One region of the Oribacterium sp. HCP28S3_H8 genome, then DNA from elsewhere that is predicted to be linked to it. Evidence: predicted binding sites of a transcription regulator. Region 1 holds the regulator's gene; each other region holds the start of a gene.
The links. The regulator Rex, encoded in region 1, represses fermentation and respiration genes when NADH is low (regulators of the CRP and FNR family bind a similar motif). The targets are predictions, from matches to a motif close to ATTGTTAANTANTTAACAAT.

Region 1 (7,419 bases):
GAGATGAAATCCAGCTTTTGATCCGGAACCAGAAGGATAATTACCGCTTACAGATTTCCGTCAATCCATCTCTGCCGCTCTGCTGCTTTACCATGGATAACAAGCCCTCTCCGATTACCGCGCCTTCCTTCTGTATGGCACTCCGAAAGCATATTGGTAATGGAACTATTATTTCCATCCGACAGCCGGATCAGGATCTCAAGAAGGACGGACTGGAAAGAGTCATTTTGTTTGAGATTGAGCATCTGGATGAGATGGGGGATCTTGGCAGACGTATTTTATCTGTGGAGCTGATGGGAAAATATTCCAATATTATCCTGATCAGAGAGGATTTCACGATTATTGACTCCATCAAGAGGATTTCTGCATCTCAGTCCTCGGTACGTGAGGTCTTACCAAACCGTCCTTACTTTATTCCTGACTCCAACGGAAAGAAAAATCCTCTTGAGCTTACTTCGGATTCCTTTATCCATCTTATGAATACAAAACCGGAGCCGACATTCAAAGCATTGTTTCATTCGATCACAGGCTTGAGTCCGTTAACTGCTTCGGAAATGTGTATTCGTGCCGGTATTGACCCGGACCTGTCCTCAAACTGTCAGACAAGCGAGGCGCTTTCTCGTCTGTATCAAAGCTTTATAAGTATCATAGGACATGCAGTACTGGAAAAAGCTCCGCAGCCTAACATTTTATATAAGGAAGATATTCCGCAGGAGTTCTCCGCCATTCATCTTGTAGCATATGAAGGAAATCCTGCATTCACAGAAAAGAAATTTACATCCATGTCAGAAGTGATCCGGACCTTCTATGCTGAGAAGGATCAGACCTCGAGGATACGGCAGAAATCCACGGATCTTCGCAAGGTAGTAAATACCTTGATGGAGCGAACTGCTAAAAAGCTGGCGATTCAGGAGGCCCAGCTAAAAAACACAGAGGATATGGATAAGTATCGCGTCTATGGTGAGCTTCTCCACACCTATGGATATTCGCTGAAGGGCGGAGAACGGAGTCTTACATGTGAGAATTTTTATACTGGAAAGGAAATCACGATTCCTTTAAAAGCCGACAGCACTGCATCAGAAAATGCTGCCAGATTCCTGGAGAAATATGACAAACTAAAACGCACCAAAGAAAACGTAACGGTACAGCTTACCGACACCAGGCGCGAGCTTCAGCATCTTGCATCTATTCAGACATCGCTAGATATTGCAGACGGTGAGGAGGATCTCCGAGAAATCAGGCGTGAAATGGCTGACTTTGGTTTTCTGCATAAGGTAAGCGGCAAGGATAAGGTCAAAAGCCAACGGAAATCGCATCCATATCATTATATTTCCAGCGATGGATATGATATCTTTGTCGGTAAAAACAACTATCAGAATGAAGAAGTAACTTTTAAAATTGCCGATGGCGGAGATCTCTGGCTGCATGCAAAAAATGTACCAGGTTCACATGTTATTGTTAAAACCGGAGGTGCTCCGATGGAGTCCCTCCCGGATCGTATGTTTCTGGAAGCAGCCGCGCTGGCAGCCTACTTTTCATCGCATCGAGCTGACGCCAAGGTGGATGTAGACTATACAATACGTAAAAACCTTAAAAAGGTTCCAAATGCCGCGCCGGGATTTGTGATCTATCATACCAATTATTCCGTTACGGTAAAACCTGCCATTTTAGTCAAGGAAGCAAAATGATATGAAAAAATCAGCCGTTTCGTTAATGTCTTAGAAGACATTAACGCGACGGCTGATCTTTTACATAAATCAAATATAAATACGATGTATATGCGCTTTACTCCTATGATTACTGGACATCCTCATCATTTTCTTCAGCCCAGTTTGTATAAACGCTCTGAACATCCTGAGATTCATCCAGCAGATCAAGCGTTCTGCGGAGTCCCTTGACTGCTTCCTCATCCGTAACAGAAACATAGTTCTGCGGAATCATGACAATATCCGCCTCTGCCATCGGGATTCCCTGTTTCTCGAGATTCTCCCGAACATCAGCAAAATCGTTGGGATCCGTAATGATCTCATAGGAATCTTCCTCATCCTTGATGTCCTCGGCGCCTGCCTCAATTGCAAGATCCATGAGTGTATCAAAGTCTTTACCCATATCATCCATTGCTTCTTTATCCAGGATGATCTGCCCCTTTTCATCAAACATAAAGGAAACCGCACCCTGTGTTGCAAGGGATCCCTTACCCTTGGTAAAGGCAGAACGCACATCAGCTGCAGCACGGTTTTTATTATCTGTAAGTACCTTGACAATCATGGCTACACCATTAGGACCATATCCCTCATACTGCAGCTCCTCAAAATTATCTGCATCCATCGAACCTGCTGCCTTTTTAATACCGTTATTGATGGTATCGTTTGGCATATTGTTGGCCTTGGCCTTGGCAACAACTGCAGCAAGTTTGGAGTTATTGCTAGGGTCAGGTCCGCCTTCTCTTACAGCTAATGCAATTTCGTGACCGATCAGAGTAAAGATCTTACCCTTTGCGGCATCGTTCTTTTCCTTTTTTGCACGGATGTTAGAAAACTTAGAATGTCCTGACATATTTATCTCCTCAAATCATCTATCCATAAAGTAATATAGTTCAAACTGTAATAATATAAACGAAAAAACAATCGGAATCAAGTATTTTCTATACTGAGCCGTAATTCATCCAGCATTTTACCAAGCTCATCGGCAGTATTTCTCGCAAGCACACCGTGCTCACCATATCTGAGCGATGCCTTTTCACCAGCCGCGCTGAGAACCAGTGAACCAATGGATCCTGCAAATAGCAGTTCCTTTCTCCGGGCAAAATCTGCCGCGCCCCTATTTTCCGGAGATGCAGCTCCTGCTGCTCCGGGATGTTCTGGCGAATGAAGAATTTCCGCGATACCCGCGATACAGCCGGATAGTACATCGCCAGATCCGCCCTTGGACAGTGCCGGACTTGCCTGGTGATTTATAAATTTTAAAGACAATGCTGCATCCGTAATAACCGTATGGGCTCCTTTAAGAAGTACAATGACATGATGCGCTTCAGAAAATTCCAAAGCATAGGCCTCTGCATGTTCAATAATTTCTGCCGGTTCCCGTCCGGAAAGCCGTGACATTTCCATTGGGTGCGGCGTAATTATGACAGGAATTTTATCTGCAGTCACATCAAATACCCTCATCGCCTCCGGATCCATAGATAGAATATTTAACCCATCTGCATCAACCAAGAGTCTGAGGCCTCTTGGACGGAGTTTTAGCGCCTGTCCTGAAATCAGCGATAGCTTGCCGAGCACATATTTTACCACTCGTATGGAAAGCTCTGTGGTGCCCATCCCAGGACCCATTACAATAAAATCCGCCCAGAACAGGTTTCGGGAAATCAGTTCATTGAGGTCCATGCCTTCTGCATAGGTTTCAATAATCGCCTCTGGTAATAAGGACTGTAAAATGCTTCGGTTAGAGTCGACCGTCAGTAGCTTGACAAGCCCTGCGCCGGAACGATATGCAGCAAGTCCTGATAAAAACGCGGCGCCGCACATGCCCTCCGATCCGGCAATGATCAGTGTTTTACCATAGGTCCCTTTGTTTGCTGTCTCGATCCGCTTTGGTATTGCCCGGATCAGCTCCGACTTTTCTATGTTTGTAAGCAATTTCATAAATTAAATCTCATCACCCTCTATTACGGCAAATGCCATCACAAGCTCCCTGGTGTCGGAAATAGAAACATGTATGCTTTTACCCCCGATCTCCTGCAATCTTTTTTTAGCATTATCAGACAATACGACATAGGGCTTCCCCAATTCATCCCTAAGTACCTCGATATCGATGGGTCGGAAGCCCCGGAATCCTGTCCCCAGCGCCTTGGCGACTGCCTCCTTTACGCTGAAATCGCCGGCAAGCATGGAGATCTTTCCATTTGCCTGCCGGCGCTCCTGATCTGTGAAGATTTTATTGCTGTAGCTTTTTTCCATCAGAGCCTTGATGCGTGCAATTTCCAGTAAATCACAGCCGGTTCCGGAAATCATTTTTCTGTTCTCTCCCTGTATTTCTCTCCAACTCGATAGGACAATCTCATAAGTGATTCGGAGAGATGCACATTTTCAATCACAACACCTTCCGGAACCTCAAGATCCACATGTGCAAAATTCCAAATACCGACAACACCGTCTGCAATTAACTGCTCTACCACCTTTACCGCCGGTTCCTTTGGGATGCAAACGGCAGCCATTTTGATCGCGTTATCTTTTACAAAGGAATCGATATCCTCCATAGGATGAATTTCTACATCCCCGACCTTTTTTCCGATCAACGTTGGATCTTTGTCAAAGATTGCCCTAATCAAAAAGCCTCTTTTACGGAAATTGGTATAATTGGCAAGTGCCTGTCCCAAATGTCCTGCACCGATAATGATCATATTATGATCTTTGTCAATATTAAGAATCTTGGCAATCTCATCATGCAGATTTTTAATATTGTATCCGTATCCCTGCTGTCCAAAGCCGCCAAAGTTATTAAGATCCTGCCGGATCTGAGATGCGGTGAGCTTCATCCGCTTGCTAAGTTCATTGGATGAAATCCTCTCCACGCCCTGATCCATAAGATCCTCAAGATATCTGTAATATCTTGGAAGTCGTAAAATAACACCCTGTGAAATTTCTTTTTTAGCCATCGTTTTGCACCTCTTAAATCATCTGCTCTTGTTAAATATTATACAAGTTTGTTATTTCAATGTCAAAAGAAAACAGCAGAACCATCGCCGGCCCTGCTGTTTTTTATATTATTTGTTGACTTCTTATACATACCAATATTGCATGATATGGAAAGTAGCTTAGATCTTCGGAGTTCTTCTGAGAATTGCATGTCTCTCAGGTCCATTGGAAACCATAGTAATCGGAGTTTCAATCTCTCGTTCTATGAAATCAATATAATTTCTGCATTCCACCGGGAGTTTATCATACTCTGCAATGCCACGGATATCACAATTCCATCCCGGTAAAGTTTCATATACAGGCTTTGCCTTATTAAGCAACGGAGTTACAGGGAAATCCTTTGTAACCTTGCCATCAATCTCATACCCTGTGCAGATTTTGAGCTCCTTAAGATATCCGAGCGTATCCAGTACGGTAAGTGCTGCTTCCGTTGCCCCTTGCATCTGACATCCGTATCTCGATGCTACAGCATCATACCAGCCAACTCTTCTTGGGCGTCCGGTAGTTGCGCCATACTCGCCCTTGTCACCGCCTCTTTTCCTAAGCTCCTCCGCTTCCTCGCCAAAAAGCTCCGAAACAAAATCACCAGCCCCGACTGCGGAGGAATATGCCTTTGTTACGGCAATGATATCCTTGATTTCATATGGCGGGATACCTGCTCCAACTGCGCCATAGGCTGCCAAAGTAGAGGATGAAGTAACCATCGGATAAATACCATGATCCGGATCCTTCATCGTACCAAGCTGGCCCTCAAGTAAAACCGTTTTACCCTCTTTAAGTGCCTCTCTCAAAAACTTAGATGTATCTGCAAGATAAGGCGCGATAAGATCTCTCTGGCGGTGCATTTCCTCAAGCAGATCCTCATACTTAAGCTCTGGCTGGTGATACAGCTCTCTTAAGATTGCATTTTTAATTTCAACAACCTTATGTAAACGATCCGTGAGGACATCTTCATCAAAAAGCTCATTGACCTGGAGTCCGATCTTTGCAAACTTATCCGAGAAAAACGGAGCGATACCCGATTTGGTGGAACCATAGGATTTTCCGGCAAGTCTCGCTTCCTCAAGAGAATCAAACAATACGTGATAGGGCATCATAACCTGCGCGCGATTGGAAACCAGGATCTTTGGAGTCGGCACGCCGGCATCCACAAGAGATTTCAGCTCCTTGATGAATTTTTCTATATCGAGTGCAACGCCATTGCCAAGGACAGAAGTAGTATGCTGATAAAATACTCCACTAGGCAGAAGGTGCAGAGAAAAGCGGCCATAATCATTAATGATCGTATGACCGGCATTGGCACCACCCTGAAATCTCACGATGATATCTGACTGCTCTGCAAGCATATCAGTGATCTTGCCTTTACCTTCATCGCCCCAGTTAGCTCCTACAATTGCACGAACCATTGAAATCCTCCTAAAATACAGCCTCAAGACTGTCGATTTCTCCCCACCTTTTCAGCTCACGGACGGCGCCGGATTCGTGGTTTGAAAACCTGAAAATATTATTTTCTTCTCATCAGATCGGTGAACCAGATAAAAACATAAATCAGTACCGGAACAACAATCAGACAAAAAAGAAGCGCAAGAAGCATTTGCGTCCTGCCGGTAAATGCAGAGTAAAGAAGCAGTACAAGAAGTACTAAAATGAATGCAAGCGCAATCCTCGCAAGTAGTCGTTTTAAATTCATGCTGTTCCTCCATCTCCGCAAGCATTTAAAGTATAAAGGAATGCCCTCGGTTTTTCAAGAGACATTAGAAAAACCATTACAAAAAACCGCAGGAATTACCTGCGGCTTTAAACATAAATTTACGATTCCAAAGAATTGTAAAAAAGTACATCACAACTTCTGAGATCAGACCTTGATCTCTGCGGTAAGTCCCAGAAGCTCCCTGTTCCTATCAAGAATCGGTTTCACAACCTCATCTACAAATTCTGTTACCTGCTCCGGTGCCCGTCCAACATAACGTTCCGGTTTCATGGATGCCTTCAGATCCTCCAGTGAAAGATGGAAGCTCGGGTCAGCTGCAATAAGCTCCAGCAGATTATTATCTTTACCCTCTTCCTTCACTGTCCTGCCTGCCTGCATACTGAGCTCACGGATTCTCTCATGCAGTTCCTGTCTGTCACCGCCGGCTTTTACCGCATCCATCATGATGTTTTCCGTTGCCATAAACGGAAGCTCCGCCATAAGATGCTTATGTATTACTTTAGGATATACTACAAGTCCATCTACCACGTTAAGGTACAGATCCAGGATACCATCAATAGCAAGAAATCCTTCCGGTACGGATAGTCTCTTATTAGCAGAATCATCCAGTGTACGCTCAAACCACTGCGTAGATGCAACCAGCATCGGATTCATGAGATCTGACATAACATAATCCGACAGGGACGCGATACGCTCGGAGCGCATCGGATTCCGCTTATATGCCATCGCGCTGGAACCGATCTGATGCTTCTCAAACGGCTCCTCCACCTCCTTCATATGCTGCAGCATACGGATATCATTGGTGAATTTATGTGCAGACTGCGCAATCCCGGCAAGCACTGACAGTACACGGAAATCCACCTTTCTGGAGTAGGTCTGCCCGGAAACCGGATAGCATGCATCAAAGCCCATCTTTTCCGCAATCATCTGATCTAGCTTCCGGCACTTTTCATGATCTCCGTCAAAAAGCTCCAGGAAGCTTGCCTGAGTACCTGTGGTTCCCTTTGACCC
Region 2 (7,419 bases), on a different contig from region 1:
TATAGAACCTATTGACTGGCAGATAGAAAATATATAGGCAGGCAGATGTAAACTATGGTATTATGGTACATGCATCATTTTAATAGGAGATTTTATGTATGAGTTTTGTTGAAATGTTGAAGGTCATTGTCCTGGGCATGGTAGAGGGCTTTACAGAGTGGCTGCCGATTTCCTCGACCGGACATATGATTCTTGTGAACGATATTATCAAGCTGCAGCAACCGGATGACTTTTACGAGGTTTTTGAGGTGGTGATCCAGCTTGGTGCTATCATGGCTGTGGTGCTGCGCTTTTTTTATCAGCTCTGGCCGTTTGGCAGAAATCGACGCACAGGAAAAACCGGACTGATCCCCTCCAGAGTCAGCCTCTGGATCATGATTATTGCTGCATGCCTTCCGGCAGCTGTCATTGGCTTTTTGCTGGATGATCTTTTAAATACGTACCTCTATAACGGATTTGTGGTTGCACTGATGCTTATCCTCTACGGCGTGTTTTTTATCTGGATTGAGCGCCGCAACGAGCATACAGAGTTCCGGATCAATACGCTGCGGGAGATGGATCTGCGTACGGCAGTGTATATTGGTTTATTTCAGTGTCTTGCAATGATTCCCGGTACATCCCGTTCCGGTGCGACAATTCTCGGAGCAATGCTTGTAGGCGTTGCACGTACACCGGCTGCGGAATTTTCTTTTTTCCTGAGCGTTCCGGTCATGTTTGGCGCAAGTCTGCTTAAGCTTGTAAAGCATGGACTTGGCTTCTCCGGGTCCCAGTGGTTTTATATGATACTGGGTATGGTAGTGGCATTTCTTGTGAGCGTATACTGCATTAATTTTCTGATGCGGTATATCCGGAAGCATTCCTTTGCAATATTTGGATATTACCGGATTGTACTAGGCGGTATTGTACTGATCTGGTACATCGTATCTGCACTTGTGCGATAAGGTTTCAAAAGCTTTCACGGTGTAAGAAAGTCTTAAGGGGTATGTAATCAGATGTCGGTTGCATGCCCCTTTAAATTGCGCTAGACTTCTTTTACGATAAGGATACAAGAATGTATCCTAAATGAGTAGCAAAAAAGGGAGTTCCAATGAAAAAGTTACGTCTGTTTGTTGCAGCATGTGTACTTGCGCTCGGGATGAGCACGCAGGCTTTTGCTGCTACCAGTATTGGTTTAAATCTGGACTGGAAATATGCGGAAAATTCTAAAATAAATACCGGTAAAGCCGTACTGTATACCACGGATGCGTCAAAGTCTAAGGATATTACGGTTGCGGTCAATGCAGGACACGGCACCAAGGGCGGCGAGTCAGTTAAGACCTTGTGCCATCCGGATGGGACACGCAAGGTGACGGGTGGTTCTACTGCGGCAGGTGCCATCAAGGCAACCGCAGTATCCTCTGGGATGACGTTTGCAGATGGGACACCGGAGGCGACGGTTACGCTGGAGATGGCGCACATCCTCGGGCGGAAACTCCTTAAAGATGGATATAATGTGCTGATGATCCGGACAGACTCGGATGTGCAGCTTGACAACATTGCAAGAACAGTCATTGCAAACAATAAAGCAGACTGCCATATTGCGCTGCACTGGGACTCTACTAATAAGGATAAGGGCGCATTTTATATGTCTACTCCGGATGGGCTTAAAAATATGGAACCGGTGGCAAGCTACTGGAAAAAGCACGAGAAGTTGGGAGAGAGCCTGATTTCCGGCTTAAAGGCTGAGGGAGTAGCGATTTTTTCCGGGGGCTCCATGGACATGGACCTGACCCAGACATCCTACTCTACGATTCCTTCTGTGGATATAGAGCTTGGAGATAAGGCATCCAGTCACTCGGAAGCAACCTTGGATAAGCTTGCGGATGGGCTTGTGAAGGGCATAAATACCTATTATGGCTTTACAAAATGACAGAAGCCTCGGGATAAAGGTCCCACGATAAAGGTTTTATGCTAAGAGCTTTATATTAAAGATAGAAGAAGTATGCGATGATATAGATTTTAAGAGAACTGTCGCTGGCACGAAACAAGTGCTCCTGCGACAGTTCTTTTTTCTTTTTGATGAAATCGGGAGAGTGAAAGCACAGTCTGGCAGCCGACAGAAACTTAGGCTAAAAGATTGTATGAAAATTAACGTGAAATCTTTAACAAAATTTCTGCGGTTGTACTTGCAAAAAGACATTCCATGGAATAGAATATAACCGTACTAAATAGAAAAAACTATTTACGCTATCACAAGCAGGAGGATTTTACTATGGCAGTAAGAGTTGCTATTAATGGTTTTGGACGTATCGGCCGTCTTGCTTTCCGTCAGATGTTTGACGCTGAGGGATACGAGGTTGTTGCCATTAACGATCTGACAAGCCCGGAGATGCTTGCATATCTCCTTAAGTATGATACAACTCATGGCAGATACAACGGAACCGTTGAAGCTGGTGAGGATTCCATCACAGTAAATGGAAAGAAGATCACAATTTACAAGGAGAAGGATGCTGCAAATCTTCCTTGGAAGGAGCTTGATATTGATGTAGTTCTTGAGTGCACAGGCTTCTATACATCCAAGGACAAGGCAATGGCACACATCAATGCTGGTGCTAAGCATGTTGTTATTTCCGCTCCGGCAGGCAATGATTTAAAGACTATTGTATATAATGTAAACCACGAGACACTGACAAAGGATGATCAGATCATTTCCGCTGCATCCTGCACCACCAACTGTCTTGCACCTATGGCTAAGGGACTTAACGACCTGGCTCCGGTTATTTCCGGATTTATGACAACCGTTCACGCTTATACCGGTGATCAGATGATCCTTGATGGACCGCAGAGAAAGGGCAACCTTCGTCGTTCCAGAGCCGGCGCTATGAACATTACTCCGGCTTCCTCCGGTGCTGCAAAGGCAATCGGTCTTGTACTTCCGGAGCTTGCTGGCAAGCTTAACGGTGCTGCACAGCGTGTTCCGACCGCTACAGGATCCACCACAATCCTTGATGCCGTTGTAAAGGGAACCGTTACTGTAGATCAGGTTAACGCACAGATGAAGGCTGAGGAGACAGAGTCCTTTGAGTATAATACGGATGAAATCGTTTCTTCCGATATCATCAATTCTACTGCAGGTTCTATCTTTGATGCGACACAGACCAAGGTTCTTCCGATGCCGGATGGCAACACTCTGGTTCAGGTTGTTTCATGGTATGACAATGAGAACTCCTATACTTCTCAGATGGTACGTACAATCAAGTATTTCGGAACTCTGATTGAGAAATAATCAAAAGAACATTGCAACTGTATAAGACTTTACAAAAAGGTCCGGCCTGCTTGGGCCTGACCTTTTTGTTTGCTATAACAGATGTATTTTTTTCCGGGAGCAGTTCTTTAAACTGCCCGCCGTCAGGCTAGAAGGGAGATTACGCAATGGCCGGTTTAAATAAAAAAACAGTAGATGATATCAATGTCAAGGGTAAGAGAGTCCTTGTAAGATGCGATTTCAATGTTCCTCTTAAGGATGGAAAAATCACAGATGAAAACAGACTTGTAGCTGCGCTGCCAACGATTAAAAAGCTGATCAATGATGGTGGTAAGGTAATCCTCTGCTCTCACCTGGGCAAGATTAAAACCGAAGCTGACAAGCCATCCAAAACGCTTGCTCCGGTCGCTGTACGACTTTCCGAGCTGCTTGGCAAGAAGGTTACTTTTGCAGCCGATCCTGAAGTCGTAGGTCCTAATGCAAGAGCTGCTGTCGCTGCTATGCAGGATGGTGATGTGGTACTGCTGGAGAATACCCGTTACAGAGCCGAGGAGACCAAAAACGGAGATGAGTTTTCCAAGGATCTGGCTTCTCTGGCGGATGTATATGTCAATGATGCCTTTGGTTCTGCGCACAGAGCACATTGTTCCACGGTAGGTGTTACCAAGTATATCAAGGGAGACTGTGTTGTAGGATATCTCATGCAGAAGGAAATCAAATTCCTTGGACAGGCAGTGGAAAATCCGGTACGTCCATTTGTCGCGATTCTTGGCGGAGCCAAGGTTGCTGATAAGCTTAATGTTATTTCCAATCTGCTCGAGAAGTGTGATACGCTGATTATCGGCGGTGGTATGGCGTTTACCTTTGTTAAGGCTCAGGGGCATGAGATTGGCAAGTCTCTCTGTGATGATACAAAGCTTGATTACTGCAAGGAGATGATTGCCAAGGCGGATCAGCTTGGCAAGAAGCTGCTTCTGCCTGTAGATGCCGTCGTTACCGATCATTTCCCGGATCCGATTGATGCACCGATTGATACCGAGGTTGTAGATATTGACAAGATCCCTGCAGATAAGATGGGTATGGATATCGGACCTAAGACACAGGCTCTTTATGCAGATGCAGCTAAAAATGCCAAAACGGTTGTATGGAACGGACCTATGGGCGTGTTTGAAAATCCGACGCTTGCTGCCGGAACCAAGGCAGTTGCCAAAGCACTGGCTGAGACAGATGCTGTAACAATCATCGGTGGCGGTGATTCTGCGGCAGCAGTAAATCAGCTTGGCTATGGTGATAAGATGACACACATCTCCACAGGTGGCGGCGCATCTCTTGAGTTCCTTGAGGGTAAGGAGCTTCCCGGTGTAGCGGCAGTGGATGACAAAGAGTAATTCTGATTACAACCTACCGGTCCGGGCAATCCCGGGCCGGCTTTATGATGAAATCAGACGAGATGACGGATTGTAAAGGAGTTTTCTAAAATGAGAAAAAAAATTATTGCAGGCAACTGGAAGATGAATATGACACCGTCCGAGGCGTTGAAGCTTGTTGAGCTTCTGAAGCCGCTGGTTCAGAATCCGGATGTGGATGTAGTTTACTGTGTTCCGGCAATCGACATCGTTCCGGTTGTAGAGGCCGTCAAGGGTACTAATGTTGCTGTTGGTGCCGAGAATCTGTATTTTGAAGACAAGGGAGCCTATACCGGAGAGATTTCGGCGGATATGCTGCTGGACGCTGGTGTACAGTATGTGATCATGGGCCACTCTGAGAGGAGAGGCTATTTCCATGAAACAGATGCTGATATCAACAAGAAGCTTAAAAAAGCCCTGGAAAAAGGACTGAAGCCGATCGTATGCTGTGGTGAATCTCTGGAACAGAGAGAGCAGGGTATTACCGAGGACTGGATCCGGATGCAGATCAAGATTGCATTCCAGGGTGTAACGGCAGAGCAGGCAAAGGGCGTTGTCATTGCCTATGAGCCAATCTGGGCTATTGGTACCGGAAAGACAGCTACTGCAGCACAGGCGGAAGAAGTATGCAAGGCAATCCGTGATACTATCGCTGCGATCTATGGTACAGATACTGCAGAGGCAATCCGTATCCAGTATGGCGGTTCTATGAATGCCGGTAACTGCAAGGAGCTGCTCGCTCAGCCGGACATTGATGGCGGTCTGATTGGCGGTGCTTCTCTGAAAGCAGATTTTGGAACGATTGTAAATTATAATAAGTAAGTAGCGCAAGAAAAACGAGGGGATAAGTAGTTTGTAAGATACAGATACTTGTCCCCTTTTTTGTCGTTCATTTTCGGATGCGAAAGGACGCAGAATAGATGACCCGGCGAAACTGACGGTCCATGGTAATATGGATTTCGATTCCCTGCTTGTCGATGGTATCAAGCATCAGAATAGTATCATCGGAGCTTCTATCGGCATCTGCGAGTACAGGCAGGGCCTGTACTCTGTCTGCTTCGGATTGGAATGCTTCCGCATCCATCGTAACACTGAGCGAGAGGTGGAGCGTTTCCTCAAGTGCGCTTTCGTATTTATAGTACTGATAGTTTACATCCATGGCAGTTTGTGGGATTTTTGATGGAAAGATCTCTCGAAGCTCATGCTCCATCTCGGTATTCATTTTGTCAAAATACAGATACTGCTTCGGGTTTCTGGTAGCAGAACAGTATGGCGGCAGCAGGCATAGAGTAATGGCTGAAATGATGCCGATGAGCTGTGCCGGGAGAGAGAGCCGGATAAGAGCCCGAACCCATGCTCCCCTTGCAAAGCTTCTTGCCGCAATACCAAAAAATCCAACGAGGAATGGGAGCATCAGTAATAAATACATTGCATTCAGAAACCATGATCTTGAAAATGTGAGTCTCGGATAGCGTATATGGAAGGCAAGCAGTGAGACCAGAAGGACGAGAGCTTCCAGCAGCAGTCCTGAAAGGAGATCCAGCTTCAGCATGTCATGCCAGATCGGCCTGGTCTTCATCATTTTGTGGTCCGTGCGTTTTTTACAATCGGGATGCTTCAATTTCCATACCTCATACTAACGTATTTATGTAACAAAAATGCAGCCACAGTTTTCTGTGACTGCATTATTTTAGCATAGGCGTTTCGTGAAACCAAGTGCCTATGCTGGAGACCCTTTGCACTTTATGTAAGGTACCGGAGCGTACAAAGATCCGGACCTCACAGGTCATATCATAGATGGCATTTATTTCTCCCAGGGAAGATCCGGTTTGCCAAAGTGACCATAGGAGGAAACCAGATTGTAATCCACATCAAGGAGGTGCAGGGAACGGATAATGCCCTTGGGGGTCAGATCGTAGTTCTTGCGGATGGATTCCCAGATCTGATTCCGGTCCTCATGCTCTGTGCCAAAGCAGTCCACATATACGGATACCGGCTCTGCAACGCCGATAGCATAGGCAAGCTGTACCTCGCAGCGGTCCGCCTTGCCGGCATTCACGATATCACGTGCGATCTTACGTGCCATATAGGCTGCGGAGCGATCCACCTTGGAAGGATCCTTGCCGGAAAATGCTCCACCACCATGATGCGCAGCTCCGCCATAGGTATCGGCGATAATCTTTCTGCCGGTGAGACCGGAATCTGCAAAGGAGGAACCGAGCACAAAACGACCTGTCGGATTAACAAGTACGCGGAAATCTGTATTGAGCTCCATCTCCTGTGCGGTTTCCATCATGATGCCGGTGACAATTTCCCGCACTTCTGTAAGGGAGGTTTCCTCGGCATGCTGCGTGGAGATCAGGAAGGTATCAATTCTTCCGGCAGCATAGTCATAGCTGACCTGCGCTTTGGCATCCGGACGCAGTTTCCTAAATCCGTCACGCAGATTAAAATCCCGGAGCTTAAGCAGTGCCTTTGTAGACAGGACATAAGGGATCGGAAGCATCTCCCTGGTTTCATTGGTGGCATATCCAAACATCATGCCCTGATCGCCCGCACCCTCGCGGTCAACACCCATCGCAATGTCCGGAGACTGCTTGGAGATCAGCAGGCGAATGTTATATTTATCGACGTTTTCAAGTCCGATTTTGGTAAGGACAGCTCTTGTCAAGGTATCGTAGTCCGGATCGTAGTTGGTGGTTACCTCGCCAAGGATCGTGATTTCGTAGTCCTTGATGACGGTTTCCGCAGCAATACGGCCGTTGGGAT
Region 3 (7,419 bases), on a different contig from region 1:
GCTCTTGCAATTTCTCTATATTTTGTGCCTGTATAATCACGGTTAAACTCCATCGTGATCGGAAGGAACATAGCGCAAGCCATACCATGAGGTGTGTCATAGTGCGCAGACAGTGTATGTGCCATGGAATGATCAATGCCAAGTCCTACATTGGAGAATCCCATACCGGCAATATACTGGCCAAGTGCCATACCTTCCCGGCCCTTCTTGGTATTTGCTACGGCATCACGCAGGTTCTCTGCTATGAGTCTGATAGCTTCAATGTGGAACATATCGGTCATTTCCCAGGCACCCTTGGTGGTATATCCCTCGATGGCATGTGTCAGGGCGTCCATACCTGTGCAGGCAGTAAGTCCCTTAGGCATCGAAGACATCATCTCCGGATCTACTACGGCAATGATCGGCATGTCATGTGTGTCAACACAGACAAACTTCCGTTCTTTCTCTACATCTGTAATAACATAGTTAATGGTAACCTCTGCCGCGGTTCCTGCGGTTGTCGGTACAGCAATGATCGGTACACATGGGTTCTTTGTGGGAGCGACACCTTCCAGGCTTCTTACATCAGCAAACTCCGGATTGGTAATAATGATGCCGATAGCCTTGGAAGTATCCATGGAGGAACCGCCGCCGATTGCTATGATGCAGTCCGCCCCGGATGCTTTGAATGCTTCTACTCCGTGCTGTACGTTAGCGATCGTAGGGTTTGGTTTAATATCGGAATATAATGTAAACGGAACCTGTGCAGCATCCAGGAGATCTGTTACCTTGGCAGTAACTCCAAATTTAACCAGATCCGGATCTGATGCTACAAATGCTTTTTTAAAGCCCCTTGCCTTCATTTCCGGGACAATTTCCTGGATTGCACCGGCTCCATGATACGACGTGCCATTTAATGAAATTCTGTTAGCCATGTTTCCATCCTCCTTAGGAAAATTTATTCTCAAATCATCTGTTAATAAAATAACATGTCTTGGAAGGAAATGTAAGTTACACTTCAGTGGATGTGTAACACTTGCGGTGAATGGCTCTCAGGATTTGTTATTGAACTTACAAACGTATTCCGGGATATTATTCCAGGATGTTTAACTCCCGAAAAAGCTTTTCAATTGGCTGTGGCATTGCATTGACCATCATCTGCGCAAGCTCTTTTGAACTCATCTTCATGCCGCCAAGCACCCATTTTACCGTGCGATAGATCTGTGCCCAGCAGTACATTTCCAGGATTTCATCCATCTCGCGCGTAGGAAACGCTCCGGTTTTTTCCTTGATAAGATTTCTATAAAAGGCAAATATCATATCAAAATCATGCTCGCGTAGATTGTTCTGGTCATCATTTCGGAATGCTGCTGTGAAAAAATGACGTTCTTCCCGGATATAGTCAAATTTCAAAATCAAACTTTCTGTAATTGTCCGACCCTTCCCCATCTGATCAAAGGATTTTGCCAGAAGCTTGTCAAAGTACCAGTTAATAAGATCATATTTATCAAGGAAATTGCGGTAAAAAGTCTGTCTTGAAACACCACAGCAGTCTGTGATTTCTCTGACAGTGATGGACTCCACCGGAGCAGTTTTCATGCACACTCCCATGGCTCTCGCAAGACGGTATTTCACATCAGTGAGTTTTCCGGGATTTTTTTCTGATTTGCATTTTATTTCGCTTCTTTCAAATCTTTCTGATTTTGGGCATTCTGCTTTCATATGGTCCACGTATTGCCTCTCTTAAAATTTCTGTAGTATAGCTGTTATTATAAAGCAGAAAGCATTTCCCTTCAATTTTACAGTTTGAAATTCAGTCAAAAAAATCATCCGAAGCTCGTCTTATCAACGAACTTCGGATGATTTGCCGCTTCAGTATATTCCACCGACGGGATCGTGAGGCGACGAAGCAAGTCTTGCACACCTTACACCGGGATGTGCAGCAGTGCCCTTGAAATGCTTAAAAAGATCAACAGTGAGCAGGAGTCCACGATGGTGGTAATGAGCGGAGATGCCATCATTGCGGGATCCAGATGCAGTTCTGTCGCAATGAGCGGAAGCACGCCGCCGATTACCTTTGCCATAATAACCGTACACATCATAGCAATTGCGACGGTGAGCCCAATCAGTTCACTGCCAGGATACTGGATCATGATGCGGATAAAGTTAAGCGCTCCGAGGATCAGCCCGCAGATCAATGCAACTCTCAGCTCCTTCCAGATAACTTTTAAAGCATCCTTCACGCTGATTTCATGCAGGGCAAGAGAACGAATCACCAGTGTGCTGGACTGTGCGCCCGCGTTTCCGCCGGTATCGGTCAGCATCGGGATAAATGTAATCAGGAGCGGAATTGCCGTAAGTGTATCCTCAAACTTACCGAGGATACCGCCGGAAACCATATCCGCCATCATCAGTACCACCAGCCAGATAATACGATGTCCAACCATCCGGATGACCGGTGTTTTGAGGTACGGTGCTTCCTCAGGTGTGGTACCTGCCATTTTCTGGAAGTCCTCTGTCGTCTCCTGTGTGAGGACATCAATTGCATCATCTACGGTAATGATACCGACCAGCCGATCCTCCGCATCCAGCACAGGTAAGGTTGTAAAGTTATATCGGTCAAAAAGCTTAGCCGCATTTTCACGGTCTTCTGTCGTATGAACCGAAATCACATCCTTTGTCATGATTTCGCTGATCGGGGCATTCCGCTTGCAGAGCAGCATTTCCCGTACAGTAATAACACCCAGCAGCTTCTGAGCGGTATCCGTCACATAACAAGTATAGAGGTCCTCACTATCCTCTCCGTTAATACGGATCCAGCGGATTGCCTCCATGACCGTCATGGTCGGAAGCAAGCGGACATACTCGGTCGTCATTACGGCACCGGCACTGTCATCCGGATATTTCAGGAGAGCATTGATATCCTTCCGGTCTTCCGGACGCACCTTGGATAATACACGACGTACAACATTCGCCGGCATTTCCTCCAGCATGTCAACAGCATCGTCAGTATACATCTCCGCAAGGACATCCTTTACCTCCTGATCGGTAAAGTTAGCGAGAAACTTCTGCTGTTCCTCCGAGTCCATCTCACTGAAGGTGTCTGCAGCCTCGCTCTTTGGAAGGATCCGGAAAAGAACCATCTTCTTTTCTTCCGGAAAAACCGACAGAATCTCGGCAATATCCACAGGCTCAAGATGCTGAAAGGCTTCCTTTAATCCGGTCAGGTCATGCTTTGCGAGAAGCTCTTCAATCTGCTTTACCCTTTTTTCCATTGTCATAATAATCATTCTCCTTCAAAGTTCAGGGATCCACGGTTTTAGTGGATCAGCCATCATGTTGCCTTTCTGAAGAAGACTGATGTTGTCTCATGCAGCTGCTTTACGGGGTATGAAATTGTAATGCAACGGAAACAAAGATGGTCAAGCCCCTTTAAGGCAGAACCATCACAGAAATTCCAGGAAAATCTATAAAATTTAACCTGCGGAAATTTACACCAAAATGGGATCCGCAAATGGAATCTTATTTCTTGAAAATCCTTAATTCTTTAGAATCTATTTCGGGATGCGAAGCTCTCAGACCAATGCAGGGAGCACGCATGCGATCGTGTTTACCGTATATTTTTCATTACCAGCAGTAAAGCAGGTCCATATTCGAACACCGTCTCCGTCCATAAATACGTACTCCTTTCATAGAATTTAAAAACAAATTTTAAAAGAAAACAAAACAGGCTTGGAAAGCTGGACCTTGTTTTGTCCATGTCTGACTTTCCAAGCCCTAAACTATTATACATGCTTCATTCAGTGTGTCAAGCTGACAGCGACGATAAAACTTGCCATATACGATAGCGCTATGAAACTTGCTATATCAAACCACATCTGGACGCCAGGGTCAACCTCTATATTAAATACCGTTATTTTAAACCGATCCTTATAATACAAAGATATAGCCCTATCAGTCGATCACCAGCGCTCCGGCCGCGATCCGCTTACCGGACTTACGATCAAAGAGCAGGATATTTTTGCCGTTGATATTGATGCCGACTTCCTGACCGATCTTATACTCTGTGTTTCCAAAGATCACACCAGTCAGGAGATATTCGCCGTAGCGTAGCTTAAGGGTTGATTCCATACCAGTCGGCATGGCACCATAAACCAGAGTCCTGAGAGCACCGTTATCCTCGATGTCAATGGCTTCCGGGCGGATACCAATCACCAGATCCTCATTGGTCAGCACCGGCTCATCCTGGATGGACGTATCCTCCTCCACAACCTTCTGGATATGGTATTTAAAGACCTCATCCTTGTTGCTCTTTTCTACTGCACCCTTATGCGTAAGCCGTTCCTTCTCCGCGTCTTCCTTTTCCTTCTGCGCTGCATCTCTCTCGTGGAACCAGGTATCAAGGCTCAGTTTCTCGTTAGGGATAAAGTGTGCCTTGACGCCATTGAGGATCGTAAGTGCAACGCTTCCATCTGCGGTCTGCGCGCCTTTAGCTTCCACAAAATTAATGGAAGGATTGCCGACAAAATCCGCGGCAAAAAGATTGCTTGGCAGATTGTAAACCGTCAGAGGCGCATCGTACTGCTGCAGTACGCCGTTATTAATGAGACAGATCCGGGTTGCCAGAGTCATGGCTTCCATCTGGTCATGTGTAACATAGACAAAGGTACTTCCGGTCTCAAGATGCAGTCTCTGAAGCTCATAGCGCATCTCCAGACGCAGCTTTGCATCCAGATTAGAGAGCGGCTCATCCATAAACAGAACCTCAGGCTCCGGAGCAAGGGTTCTTGCGATGGCGACTCTCTGCTGCTGTCCACCGGAGAGCTCGGCGGGATACCGGCCCATGAACATACCGATTTTAACAATGCGGGCAACGTGACGTACACGGGCATCTACTTCTTCCTCGCTTAGCTTCCGCTTTGCCGTGAGGATCTTGCCATCCTTTAAAACCTCAAATTTTTCATTCAGAGTCTCTCCCTTGGATTTGTGCTCATCCTTTATCGCCGAGAGCTTCTTTTCATATTCGCCACGCTTTGCGTCTGCAGCTGCCTGCGGATCCTGCGCTTCATGAATTTTCAAGTTAAAAAGCTCCTTAGCAGTATAAATCGACAGCGTAAATGTATCCATCAGCTTGACGTACGCCTTTTCCGTATCCATCTTGCCGTTTTTATCGCTGCAGTCCTCAATCTGATCCTTGACCTTGCGTCCGTTTTGCAGCGCACGCACCATATCCGATGCCTTTTTGGCTTCCACATCTACGATCGGAAGCTCCTCGTTGATATTTTTAAGTCCAAAGGAGATGTTCTGATATACGGTCATGTTCGGCCACAGAGCATAGTTCTGGAACAGAAATCCTACCTTACGTTTGTTGGCAGGGATATTGATCCCGGCCTCCGAATCAAACACGACCCGGTCTCCAATTTTAATCTGTCCCTCGGTGGGAGTTTCCAGGCCGGCAATCATTCTGAGAATTGTGGTTTTACCGCATCCGGACGGACCTAGCAGTGTGATAAAGCTGTTGTCCGGGATGTCCAGGCTGATATTATCTACGCCAAAAAAGTTTTTCCAGCGTTTTGTAACATTTTTTAATGTAATTGACGGCATATTAACCTCCGATACCATTATCAAGACTTGCACCAGTTAGGATATTTACGAGTGCATTGGTTACCAGCAGCGTGATGACCATAATCAGGTTGATCGCGCTGGAGAATGCATACAGTCCCATTTCATCAAAATAATCCAGTGTCGTGGACAAAATAAAGCCCTGTGTGCAGAGAAGCAGGAACAGTGACAGTTCACGTAGACATGTCATAAACGGAAGCGTAAATCCACTGATAATCGATGACTTCTGGATCGGGATAATAATCCGGGTCATGCGCTTGATCCAGGGGATATCCTGAATGACGGCAGCCTCCTCAATCTCGCCGCTCAGCTGCAGCATGGAGTTAAGCGATGCTCTCGATGCAAATGGAATGTATTTGATAACACCCGCAATGATCAGCAGCGTATATGTATTAAAGAGGTTGATGTGCTCGTTGGAAAACAGGATAAAGAATGCGGCACCAACGGCGATGGACGGCATGAGGTATGGCAGGAAGGCAATGTTATTTACATAGTTTGCCCATTTGGATCGTCTGTTTTTAGCAACCGCATAACCGATCAGTGTGCCGATGGTTCCGGCAAGGATCGCACAGGCAAACGCAAGGATCAGCGTACCCTTAAAGGCATGCCAGATCGTCGGATTGTATAAGATACCCTGCTGACCATACATTCCATTTTCTGTGATGTTTTCCTTGGTAATCCACCACTTGTCGGTAAGATTTGACATGTCTCCTGTATACAGGAAGCTGTAGTCTCCCGGATTTGGCAGAAATGTCTCCAGTGCAAACAGCAAAATCGGAAAGATGGATGTAAAAAAGGTGGAAAGCACAAAAATGATTGCCACAATATATTTTCCGGCCTTGCCAAGATTGATCTTGGAAAGCTGTCCTGACTTTCCGGTGACGGTCGTATAATTTTTCCGGCTGCGTAGAGAAATCTGGTTCAGCCCCAGGATCAGAAGTCCAAAGATCATCATGATGATTGCAAGGATCGAAGCCTCTCCGGTATACTTGGAATTCATGGTGATGTACTTTGTGGACAGCGTTGTAAAATTGAGATAATGCGGTACCGGATAGGAGCCCATTGCCGAACCGAATACCAGGAGGATGGTGGAGAGGATTGCCGGACGGATCATCGGCAGAGTAATCCTTGTAATGATCTTCCACTTTGGTGTATCCAGGATTGTTGCCGCTTCCTCAAGGTTTGCATCCATATTTTTAAAGATGCCACCGATCATGATATAGGCAAAGGCGCTGTAGTGCAGACCCAGCACCATAGCACTTGGAAAAAGACCGACGCACCACCACTTCGGCATATAGATGTGGAACATATTGGCAAGCAGTCCATCCGCAGTGCCAACGACAGCATTGGAGTTAAACAGATTCTGCCATACTACTGCAAGTGTCCACTGCGGCATGATATACGGGAAGATAAAAATAGAGCTCAGATATTTCTTGAACCTCATATTTGTCCTGGTTACAAGAAATGCAAAAAAACCGCCGTACAAAATCGAGATCGCGCAGGACAGAACCGACAGAAACAAGGTATTGACAAGCGGCTTCCATAAATTGGTCATTGCCAGCCGGCTTGTAAAAAGATCAATGTAGTTTGCAACGCTGTATCCGCTGGTTCTGCCGGTCAGATGCTGATCAATTGTGCCGGGATGGATCTTAAAGGTATCTCTTACAATCGCTACGATTGGCATAATGGTAGCCAGCGTGCAGAGGATGCCAAAGATCAGCAGAATCACATTTTCCGGCTTGGAAAAATAGGTCCTGACAGAATTACGGAAGACGGCGGATTTATTTTTTTTAGCAGTCATCTCCATACAAGACTCCT

Region 2: a site for Rex is predicted at 2,130-2,149, ahead of gap (type I glyceraldehyde-3-phosphate dehydrogenase). Genes of this name have one in related genera too.
Region 3: a site for Rex is predicted at 952-971, ahead of fucO (lactaldehyde reductase). Genes of this name have one in related genera too.

The regions. Positions count from the first base shown of each region.
Region 1 is NZ_JBQHUZ010000001.1:126,028-133,446, reverse strand. It holds gene ACTNEN_RS00620 (Rqc2 family fibronectin-binding protein) at 1-1,688, shown strand, start outside; gene ACTNEN_RS00615 (YebC/PmpR family DNA-binding transcriptional regulator) at 1,798-2,556, opposite strand; gene ACTNEN_RS00610 (NAD(P)H-hydrate dehydratase) at 2,634-3,644, opposite strand; gene acpS (holo-ACP synthase) at 3,648-4,013, opposite strand; gene ACTNEN_RS00600 (redox-sensing transcriptional repressor Rex) at 4,010-4,657, opposite strand; gene ACTNEN_RS00595 (adenylosuccinate synthase) at 4,817-6,103, opposite strand; gene ACTNEN_RS00590 (phosphate ABC transporter substrate-binding protein) at 6,202-6,387, opposite strand; gene purB (adenylosuccinate lyase) at 6,553-7,419, opposite strand, start outside.
Region 2 is NZ_JBQHUZ010000008.1:80,039-87,457, forward strand. It holds gene ACTNEN_RS10340 (uracil-DNA glycosylase) at 1-37, shown strand, start outside; gene ACTNEN_RS10345 (undecaprenyl-diphosphate phosphatase) at 99-941, shown strand; gene ACTNEN_RS10350 (N-acetylmuramoyl-L-alanine amidase family protein) at 1,088-1,909, shown strand; gene gap (type I glyceraldehyde-3-phosphate dehydrogenase) at 2,252-3,265, shown strand; gene ACTNEN_RS10360 (phosphoglycerate kinase) at 3,412-4,632, shown strand; gene tpiA (triose-phosphate isomerase) at 4,723-5,472, shown strand; gene ACTNEN_RS10370 (hypothetical protein) at 5,540-6,232, opposite strand; gene metK (methionine adenosyltransferase) at 6,455-7,419, opposite strand, start outside.
Region 3 is NZ_JBQHUZ010000003.1:83,012-90,430, forward strand. It holds gene fucO (lactaldehyde reductase) at 1-914, opposite strand, end outside; gene ACTNEN_RS04645 (TetR/AcrR family transcriptional regulator C-terminal domain-containing protein) at 1,072-1,578, opposite strand; gene mgtE (magnesium transporter) at 1,905-3,260, opposite strand; gene ACTNEN_RS04655 (ABC transporter ATP-binding protein) at 3,934-5,583, opposite strand; gene ACTNEN_RS04660 (ABC transporter permease) at 5,585-7,402, opposite strand.